DNA from 2 places in the Micrococcus sp. 63XJN7_6_ISO-PGPR-S23-444 genome. Region 2 is predicted to be linked to the other one. Evidence: predicted binding sites of a transcription regulator. Region 2 holds the regulator's gene; the other holds the start of a gene.

Region 1 (5,132 bases), 880 kb from region 2:
AGCCGCGCTGTCGGCCTGAGCGGGGCGCCCCGGTGCCGGCCCCGGACGCGGCGAGGCCCGCCTCCCCGGACGGGGAGACGGGCCTCGCTGGCTGGGCGCCCGAACGGGCCGGGCCGGCTCAGCGGCTGATCACATCATGCCGCCCATGCCGCCCATCGGGTCCATGCCCTCGGCGCCGGCGGCGGCCTTCTCGGGCTTGTCCGCGACGACGGCCTCGGTGGTCAGGAACAGGCCCGCGATGGACGCGGCGTTCTGCAGGGCCGAGCGGGTCACCTTCACCGGGTCGTTGATGCCGGCGGCCAGCAGGTCCTCGTACTCGCCGGTGGCGGCGTTCAGGCCGTGACCGTCGTCGAGGGTCTTGACCTTGTCCGCCACGACGCCGGGCTCCAGGCCGGCGTTGAAGGCGATCTGCTTCAGCGGGGCCTCGATGGCGACCTTCACGATGTTCGCGCCGGTGGCCTCGTCGCCCTCGAGCTGCAGGCCGCCGAACGCCTTGGCGCCGGCCTGGATCAGGGCCACGCCGCCGCCGGCGACGATGCCCTCCTCCACGGCGGCCTTGGCGTTGCGCACGGCGTCCTCGATGCGGTGCTTACGCTCCTTGAGCTCCACCTCGGTGGCCGCGCCGGCCTTGATGACGGCCACGCCGCCGGCCAGCTTGGCGAGGCGCTCCTGCAGCTTCTCGCGATCGTAGTCCGAGTCGGTGTTCTCGATCTCGGAGCGGATCTGGGCCACGCGGCCGGCGATCTGCTCGGCGTCGCCGCCACCCTCCACGATGGTGGTCTCGTCCTTGGTGACGACCACCTTGCGGGCGGTGCCCAGCAGGTCGAGGGTCGCGTTCTCCAGGGACAGGCCCACCTCGGAGGAGATGACCTGGCCGCCGGTGAGGATGGCGATGTCGGCGAGCATGGCCTTGCGGCGGTCACCGAAGCCCGGGGCCTTCACGGCCACGGACTTGAAGGTGCCGCGGATCTTGTTGACCACGAGGGTGGCCAGGGCCTCGCCCTCGACGTCTTCGGCGATGATCAGCAGCGGCTTGCCCGACTGCATGACCTTCTCGAGGATCGCCACCATGTCCTTCACGGAGGAGATCTTCGAGTTGACGATGAGGATGTAGGGATCCTCGAGGACGGCCTCCTGGCGGTCCGCGTCGGTCACGAAGTAACCGGAGATGTAGCCCTTGTCGAAGCGCATGCCCTCGGTGAGCTCGAGCTCGAGGCCGAAGGTGTTGGACTCCTCGACGGTGATGACGCCCTCCTTGCCGACCTTGTCCAGGGCCTCGGCGATGAGGGAGCCGATCTGCTTGTCCGCGGCGGAGATCGAGGCGGTGGCCGCGATCTGGTCCTTGGTCTCGATCTCGCGGGAGGCGGAGAGCAGCTCGGAGGTGACGGCCTCCACGGCCTTCTCGATGCCGCGCTTCAGGGACAGCGGGTCGGCGCCCGCGGCCACGTTGCGCAGGCCCTCGCGGACCAGCGCCTGGGCCAGCACGGTGGCGGTGGTGGTGCCGTCGCCGGCGACGTCGTCGGTCTTCTTGGCGACCTCCTTGACGAGCTCCGCGCCGATCTTCTCGTACGGGTCCTCGAGCTCGATCTCCTTGGCGATGGAGACGCCGTCGTTGGTGATGGTGGGGGCGCCCCACTTCTTCTCCAGCACCACGTTGCGGCCGCGGGGGCCGAGGGTCACCTTCACGGCGTCGGCCAGGGTGTTCAGGCCCTTCTCCAGGCCGCGGCGGGCCTCTTCGTCGAATGCGATGGTCTTGGCCATGTGCAGGTCCTTTCTGGACGTCGGCTTCCTACTTCTGGTGGCTGACCCGCGCCGATGCCCGCGACGGACGGCCCCTGGGGGCCTCATCGGTGGACAGGTCCTCCTCCACGGCGCCGGACCGACCGGGGTACGGCTGGCAGTCGCGCCTTCGGAGTGCTAACCCCATTATGAGCACTCGCACCGGGAGAGTGCAAAGGGTCCGCGGTGCGGGAGCCCGCTCTTCCGCGGACGGCGGACGGCCCCCGGCAGAACGCCTCGGGAGGCGCCCCGCCGGGGGGCCGGGAAGGGTGCGCGTCCGGCACGGCCGCACGGCGGGCGGGTCAGCCGGTGACGACCACCGCGACGCCGTTCACCTGCAGGTTCGGGGTCTGCATGACCGGGAAGCCGAGCTCCTTGCCGACCGCCTCGGCGGCGGCCTTGTTGGCCGAGCCGTTGTACAGGACGGTGGAGGACTGGATGCCGTAGCCGCTCCAGTTCTTCGCGTCCACCGAGGTGTAGCCGGCGCTCGTGAGCCGCTGCGCGTAGGAGGCGGCGAGGCCCTGGGAGCGGGTCGCGTTGTACACGGTGACGTGGGTGCCGCGCACGGCCGCGGACTGCGCGGCCGCACGAGAGCTCGACGCGGCCGCAGACTGCGCGGCCGCACGGGAGCTCGACGCGGCCGCGGACTGCGAGCGCGAGGCCTCCGCCGCGGCGGCCGAACGGGACGCGGCGGCGCGCGAGGACTCCGCCGCCTGGACGGCCGCCGCCGACCGGGACGCCTCTGCGGACTGCGCGGCGGCCTCGGAACGCGAGGCCTCCGCCGCCTGTGCCTCGGCGGCGGCACGGGACGACTCAGCGGCCTCCGCGGCGGCACGGGACGACTCGGCGGCCCGGGACGACTCGGCGGCTTCTGCGGCGGCCGCCTCCTGCGCCACCCGCGAGGACTCAGCCGCGGCCGCAGCCGCGGAACGGGACGCCTCCGCCGTGTCCTCGGACGGGGTGGCGGACTCGGTCGCGGATGCAGTCGACGCCGACGCGGAGGACGCCGAGGAGGACTCGGACGACGCCGACGTCGACGTCGACGGCGACGGCTCGACCGCCGGGGCCGTCGTCGAGCTCTCGGCGGCGACGGGCTCGGAGCGGTCGCCGGTGAGCCACGGCAGGACGACGCCCACGAACAGGCCGGCGAGCAGGACGAGGCCGGCCACCCAGAGCAGCGGGCTCAGGCGGCGACCCCCGCCCGCGGCGGTCGCGCCGGCAGCGGCGAAGGACTCGCGGTGCGCGCCGCGCTGGTCCGTGTACTCGGGGACCTCGTCGAAGCGGTCGGGCTGGTAGGCCATGGGTCAGTTCTCCTGGCGGGAAGCGGGCGTGGACGGCGCCGGATCCGCGGGTCCCCTCCGGGCCCGGCTGCGGGTGCCGCGCTTGCGCAGCAGCCGCGTGACCAGCAGGGGTCGGTAGGCCAGGGCGGCCTCACGGTCCAGCAATCCGTTCAACACCTGATAATAGGCGGTCGGAGGCAGCCCCAGACGCTCTCGGACGGCGTGGTCCTTGGCCCCGCCGTACCGCCAGGTGGCGGCCTCCAGGTCCAGGACCGCACGCTCCAGGTCCGTCAGCTCGTCCCGTCGCGCCCGCGCGCGGGCACCCTCGTCCGGGGCCGGATCGGGCGAGACGGGCGTGGGGTGGGACATGGCGGCCACTGTACCCACCCGGTCTACTCTCGGGGCATGGAGTTCATCGCGCCCCTGGATCCGGGCTGGGAGGCGGCCCTCGCCCCGCAGGCCGCCGCGTTCGAGCAGGTCGGCGAGGCCCTGCGTGCCCGCCGGGCGGCCGGAGAGCAGGTGCTGCCGGCGCCGGAGCACATCCTGCGGGCGTTCCGTCAGCCGTTCGCGGACGTCCGCGTCCTCGTGCTGGGCCAGGACCCCTACCCGACGCCGGGCCATCCGATCGGCCTGAGCTTCGCGGTGGACCGCCACGTGCGGCCGCTGCCCCGCTCCCTGGCCAACATCCACCGGGAGCTGCACGACGACCTCGGCATCACCCCGCCCGCCCACGGCGACCTCTCCGCGTGGACGGACCAGGGCGTGCTGCTGCTGAACCGCGCCCTCAGCGTGCGGGCCGGCGCACCCGGCAGCCACCGCGGCCTCGGCTGGGAGCAGATCACGGAGGCCGCGGTGCGGGCCCTCTGCGCGCGCGGCACCCCGCTCGTGGGGCTGCTGTGGGGAGCCGACGCGCGGCGCATGGCGCCGCTGCTGGCGGCGGCGGGGGCCGGCGTCGTGGAGTCCCCGCATCCCTCTCCCCTGAGCGCCCACCGCGGGTTCTTCGGCTCCCGGCCCTTCAGCCGGGTGAACCGGCTCCTCGAGGCGGCCGGCGCGGCGCCGGTGGACTGGCGCCTGCCCGACTGAGCCGAGCCGCCGGTCAGCGGCGCTGGTGCATCACGAGTTCGGTGGGCAGCAGCGTGCCCATCCGGTCGGTGATCGGCTTGACCAGGGTGTTGCCGAAGGCGACGCCGGCCGCGATCGCCACGACGATGACCGCGGCGTTGAACAGTCCCTCGACGCCCAGCAGCGTGGCCCCGGTCTCCACGGTGAACCCGTAGACGGACCGGAACATGGTGAGTCCGGGAAGCAGGAACAGCATGGACGGCAGGACGATCACGAGCGCCGGGGCTGCGAGCCGCTGGGCCACCAGGCGGCCGAGGAACCCGACCGCCGCCGCGGCGACCGCGGGCACCAGCCGGTCGCTGACCCCGATCTGCTGCGCCGCCAGGTACGCGCCGAAGCCGGCCCCGGACACGAGACCGCAGGCCAGGATCTGGGGCCACCGCGACTGCTCCACCACCGCGTCCGCCATGCCCGCGGCCATCACGAGGCCCAGCAGCAGCAGCGGCGGATAGCTCAGCGTCCCCGCCTCGGCCAGGTCCAGCTGTTCGAATCCCAGGAGATCCCCGATGCCCACGGCGATCATGATCCCGGCCATCACGCCGGCGAACACGAGCAGCGCGGAGAGGAAGCGGCCCGCGGCGGTCACCGGGAAGCCGTGGATGGCGTCCTGCACCGCGGTGACGAACCTCGCCGTGGGCAGGAGCATCATGATGCCGCCGGCGATCACCAGCGCCGGGTTGACCGGCAGGTCGAGGGCGTGGGCCATCAGCGCGATCACCGTGGCCGTGATCGCCCCGAACATCGTGGAGAAGATCTCCGGGAAGCGCGCCTTGTCCGCCTGGACCTTGAGCCAGAAGACCAGCCAGGTGGAGACCATGCCCAGGGCCGCGCTCGTCCAGGTCCCCCCGATGAACGGCACGAAGCAGGCCACGAACACGCCGGAGAAGAGGACCTCGAAGACGGCGGGGAACGGCTTGGGCTGATGCCGGATCTCCACGAGCCGGCGCTGGG
Region 2 (5,132 bases):
AGGGGCTCCTCCTGGATCGCGGGACCCGCGCGCCGGGGACCGGGCGCAGGGCATGGGCCAGCATAGCGCGGGCGGGCGGGGGCTGCGCCGAGATCAGTGCTCGGGTGCGGCGGTGAGGAAGTCGATGAGCTCCTCCACGCGGCCCAGCAGGGACGGCTCGAGGTCCGCGTACGTGGTGACGTGGGAGAGCAGCCGCTTCCACCCCAGCCCCGTGGCCTCCTTGCTCCCGTGCGGCCAGCCCAGTCCCCGCAGGATCCCCGTCTTCCAGTCCTGCCCCTTCGGCACGACGGGCCACGCGGGGATGCCGAGGACGGAGGGCTTGATGACCTGCCAGACGTCCACGTAGGGGTGACCGAGGATGAGCACGTTGCCCGCGGCCCCCGGCACGCGCATGGCCTCGGCCGCGAGGCGCTCCTCCTTGGACCCGGTGACGAGATGGTCCACGAGGATCCCGAGCCGGCGCCGCGGACCGGGGGCGAACGCACGGATCGCCCCGGCGAGGTCGTCCACGCCGTGCAGGGGCTCCACGACGATGCCCTCGAGGCGCAGGTCCTCGCCCCACACCTTCTCCACCAGCTCGGCGTCGTGCACGCCCTCCACCCAGATGCGAGAGGCGCGGGCGGTGCGGGCCCGCGCCCCCTCGACCCGTCGCGAGCCGGAGGCGGTGCGGGCCGGCGCCGCCGGGGCCGCGGCGGTCGGGGGGACCAGGGTCACGGGCTCGCCGTCGATCCAGAAGCCGCCGCCGAGGGGGAAGCCGCGGCGCACGCCGCGGCGGTCCTCCAGGACCACCACGTGCACGCCGCCGGAGCGCTCGATGCCGATCACGGCCCCGGTGAACCCGGAGGCCACGTCCTCGACCACCGTGCCGGGGGTGGCGGGCACATCGGGGACGGTCCGGGCGGGGCGGCGCGTCAGGTCGTCGTGGCCCGCGGGGCCCCAGCTGCTCCAGTCCATGGGAGAGCACGGTAGCAACGGGGGCGGGCGATCACCGTGAGCGAAGCCGTGCGGGCCGGTCGGGTCGTCCCCCGGGTCGGACGGTAGCATTGGCACTTGACCCGCCGGAGTGCCAGCCAGGGGCACCTCCGGGGTCGCCCCGGATCCCGACGGACCAGAGGAGGACCGAGATGTCGGAGCAGCCCCGCCGCCTGCAGGTGCTCCAGGCGATCGTGGAGGACTACGTGGCGCTGCGCGAGCCCGTGGGCTCCAAGGCGCTCGTGGAACGGCACGCCCTGGGCGTGTCCTCCGCGACCGTGCGCAACGACATGGCTGCGCTCGAGGAGGAGGGCCTCATCGTGGCCCCGCACACCTCCGCCGGGCGCGTCCCCACGGACAAGGGCTACCGCGTGTTCGTCGACCGCCTCTCCGAGGTGAAGCCGCTGTCCCCGGCCGAGCGCCGGGCCGTGCGGACCCTGCTGGACCCGGAGACGGACACCGAGCACATGATGGAGTCCACGGTGCGCCTCCTGGCCCAGCTGACCCAGCAGGTCGCCGTCGCGCAGTTCCCCCACGAGGACGGCTCCACGATCCGCCACCTCGAACTGGTCTCCCTCGCGCCCACGCGCGTGCTCGTGGTCCTCATCCTGTCCACGGGACGGGTGGACCAGCGGCACGCCGTGCTGGACCGTCCGGTCGACGAGGCGGAGCTGTCCGTGCTCCGCGGCCTCCTGCTGGACGCCCTGCTGGGGCTCGGTCCGGTGCAGGCGGCCACCGTGGTGGACGACGTCGTCACCCGGGTCCGCCCGGAGCACCGGCAGTCCGCCGCCCTCGTGGCCGCGGCCGTCCACGACCTGCTCGAGGCCGGCCGGCAGGACCGCATCGTGCTGGCCGGCACCGCCAACCTGGCCCGCTCCCCGGGGGACTTCGGCGCGTCCATCGGGCCGATCCTGGAGGCGCTCGAGGAGCAGGTGGTGCTGCTGCGCCTGCTCACGGAGATGGAGCAGGACGCCCACGGGGTGTCCGTGCGGATCGGCTCCGAGAACGCCGGATCGCTCGCGGACACCTCGGTGGTCGCGGCCGCCTACGGCCCCGGCGCCGTGGCGAAGGTCGGCGTCATCGGTCCGACCCGGATGGACTACCCGGGCACCATGGCCGCCGTCCGGGCGATCGCCCGCTATCTCTCCCGCATCCTGACCACCTGACGCGCCTCCGCGTGTCCTGGCGGGCCCCGTCCCGCATCGCCCCACGTCCCGCTCTCCCCGAGAGGAATCCCCACCGTGACCGACCACTACGAGACGCTCGGCGTCAGCCGTGACGCCAGCACCGAGGAGATCCGCCGCGCCTACCGCAAGCTCGCGCGCACCCACCACCCGGACGTCAACCCCGACCCGGAGGCGGCCGAGCAGTTCAAGCGCATCTCCCACGCCTACGAGGTGCTCTCGGACGAGGGCCGGCGCCGGGCCTACGACACGACGGGCAACGAGAACGGCCAGGCCGGCTTCCCGGGCGGCTTCGGCGGGGCGGGCGGCTTCGGGGGCTTCGCCGACATCTTCGAGACCTTCATGAACGCCGCCGGCCAGGGCGGCCGCGGCGGCCCCGCCAGCCGCGCCCGCCGCGGCCAGGACGCCCTGGTGACCGCGCGGATCGACCTGCGCGACGCCGTCTTCGGCGGCGAGCAGACGATCGAGCTGGACACGGCCGTGCGCTGCGATCGGTGCGAGGGCTCGTGCTGCGAGCCCGGCACCCAGCCGGAGACCTGCCAGACCTGCCACGGCCACGGCATGATCCAGCGCCCCGTGCGGTCGCTGCTGGGCACCGTCATGGCCACCGAGGCCTGCCCCGCCTGCCAGGGGTTCGGCACCGTCATCCCGACGCCCTGCCACGAGTGCGACGGGCAGGGCCGCGTCCGCACCCGGACGCCGCTGACCCTGCGCATCCCCGCGGGCGTGGACGACGGCACCCGCATCCACCTCGCCGGCCGCGGCGAGGCCGGCCCGGGCGGCGGCCCGAACGGGGACCTCTACGTGGAGATCGCGGTCCGCCCGGACGAGACCTTCCGCCGCGAGGGCGACCACCTGGCCACCACCGTGACCGTCCCCATGGCCGCCGCGGCCCTGGGCACCACCGTCACGCTGGACACCCTGGACGGCAAGCAGTCCGTCAGCCTGGACCCGGGCGTGCAGTCCGGCCACGTCGAGGTCCTCCACGGCCTGGGCGTCGGCCGCCTGCGCGGGCAGGGCCGCGGCGACCTCAAGGTGGACGTGGTGGTCACCACGCCCACCGATCTGGACGACGAGCAGCGCCAGCTCCTGGAGCGCCTGGCCGAGGTGCGCGGCGAGGAGGTCGTGCACGGCGCGCCCCAGGCCAAGGGCATGTTCGCCCGGCTGCGGGAGAACCTGAGGAACCTGTGACCGCCCCCCTGTTCCACCTCGAGCCGGGCGCCCTGGCCGGCGCGAGCGCGGGCGCGGAGGTCGTCTTCGGCGGTACCGAGGCCCGGCACGCCGCCGCGGCCATGCGCCTGGCCCCCGGGGAGGCCGTGCTCCTGGCCGACGGGTCGGGCACGCTCGGCCACGGCACCGTGCTCGCGGCCGCCCCGGACGCGGTGACCGTGCGGCTGGACACGGTGGCGGAGGAGCCGGCGCCCACCCCGGCGCTCGTGCTCGTCCAGGCCCTCGCCAAGGGCGACCGGGATCTCATGGCGGTCCAGGCCGCCGTCGAGCTCGGCGTGGACGCCGTGGTGCCCTGGGAGGCCGAGCGCTCGATCGTCCGCTGGAAGGGTCCCAAGGCCGCCAAGGCCCGCCAGAAGTGGGCGGACACGGCCCGCGCGGCCGCCAAGCAGGCGCGTCGCGCCCGGGTGCCCGCGGTCCGGGACCACGTCTCCGGGACGGCGGTCGCCGGGCTGGTCCGGGACGACGACGGCGGCCGGCTCGTCCTCGTGCTGCACGAGGACGCGGAGCACGGGGTGTCCGCGGTGCCCGCGGAGCGGCTCTCCGCGGCCGCCGAGATCGCCGTCGTCGTGGGCCCCGAGGGCGGGATCGGCCCGGCCGAGCTCGAGGCCTGCGTGGCCGCGGGGGCCGTGCCGGTGCGGCTCGGCCCGCACGTGCTGCGCGCCTCCACGGCCGGCCCCGCCGCCCTCGCCGTGCTCCAGCACCGGCTCGGCCGCTGGTGAGCCCCGGCAGGACGACGCGCCGACGCCTAGACTGGACGGGACGTCCCGCCCCCACGACCCCGAGGTGATCCGCCCCATCGTGACCGTGCCCCCCACGACCCCGACCCCGCCCGCCACCGCGCACGAGGGGGTCGCGTTCGAGACCGCCGACCTCATGGTCCGCACGCTCGGACCGCAGGACGCCCTGTTGCGGATCCTCGGCGGCGTGTTCCCCACCGTGGACGTCACGGTCCGCGACCAGCGGCTGGACCTGGCCGGGCCGGTGGCCGACGTGGCCTCGGTGCGGCGCGTCGTCGAGGACCTGCGCTCGATCGCCCGCCGCGACCAGGCCGTCACCCCCGAGGTGATGGGCCAGGTCGTCCACCACGTCCGCGATGCCGCCACCGGGCGCGGCGCGGGTCAGCTGCACCTGGACTCGATCCTCTCGGGCCGGGGCCGCCGCATCCGCGCGAAGACCCTGCACCAGCAGGACTACGTGGAGGCGATCGACCGCTCCACCGTCGTCTTCGGCATCGGCCCGGCCGGCACCGGCAAGACCTACCTGGCCATGGCCAAGGCGGTGCAGGCGCTGCAGGCCAAGGAGGTCAACCGGATCATCCTCACCCGCCCGGCCGTCGAGGCCGGCGAGCGGCTCGGGTTCCTGCCCGGCGGGCTCTCCGAGAAGATCGACCCGTACCTGCGCCCCCTGTACGACGCGCTGCACGACATGATCGAGCCCGAGTCGATCCCGCGGCTGATGGAGGCCGGGACCATCGAGGTCGCCCCGCTGGCGTACATGCGCGGCCGCACCCTGAACGACGCGTTCGTGATCCTCGACGAGGCCCAGAACACCACCGGCGAGCAGATGAAGATGTTCCTGACCCGCCTCGGCTTCGGTGCGCGCATGGTCGTCACGGGCGACACCTCGCAGGTGGACCTGCCGCGCGGCACCCAGTCCGGCCTGGCCCAGGCCGTCGAGGTGCTCGAGGGGATCGAGGGACTGGAGATGGTCCGCTTCGACTCCTCGGACGTGGTCCGGCACTCGCTG

Evidence for each region. Region 2 encodes HrcA, which represses chaperone genes, less so after heat shock. Its sites were predicted from a motif close to TTNGCACTCGNNNNNNNCGAGTGCNAA; they were not measured.
Region 1: the regulator HrcA is predicted to act here: its motif matches at 1,895-1,921, upstream of groL (chaperonin GroEL).

What each region holds. Positions count from the first base shown of each region.
Region 1 is NZ_CM176516.1:375,393-380,524, reverse strand. It holds gene AC3RJ9_RS01745 (DUF4031 domain-containing protein) at 1-19, shown strand, start outside; gene groL (chaperonin GroEL) at 130-1,761, opposite strand; gene AC3RJ9_RS01735 (LytR C-terminal domain-containing protein) at 2,082-3,080, opposite strand; gene AC3RJ9_RS01730 (DUF3263 domain-containing protein) at 3,084-3,428, opposite strand; gene AC3RJ9_RS01725 (uracil-DNA glycosylase) at 3,465-4,142, shown strand; gene AC3RJ9_RS01720 (threonine/serine exporter family protein) at 4,156-5,132, opposite strand, start outside.
Region 2 is NZ_CM176516.1:1,256,715-1,261,846, reverse strand. It holds gene AC3RJ9_RS05850 (DUF3097 family protein) at 94-954, opposite strand; gene hrcA (heat-inducible transcriptional repressor HrcA) at 1,125-2,138, shown strand; gene dnaJ (molecular chaperone DnaJ) at 2,214-3,347, shown strand; gene AC3RJ9_RS05835 (16S rRNA (uracil(1498)-N(3))-methyltransferase) at 3,344-4,105, shown strand; gene AC3RJ9_RS05830 (PhoH family protein) at 4,182-5,132, shown strand, end outside.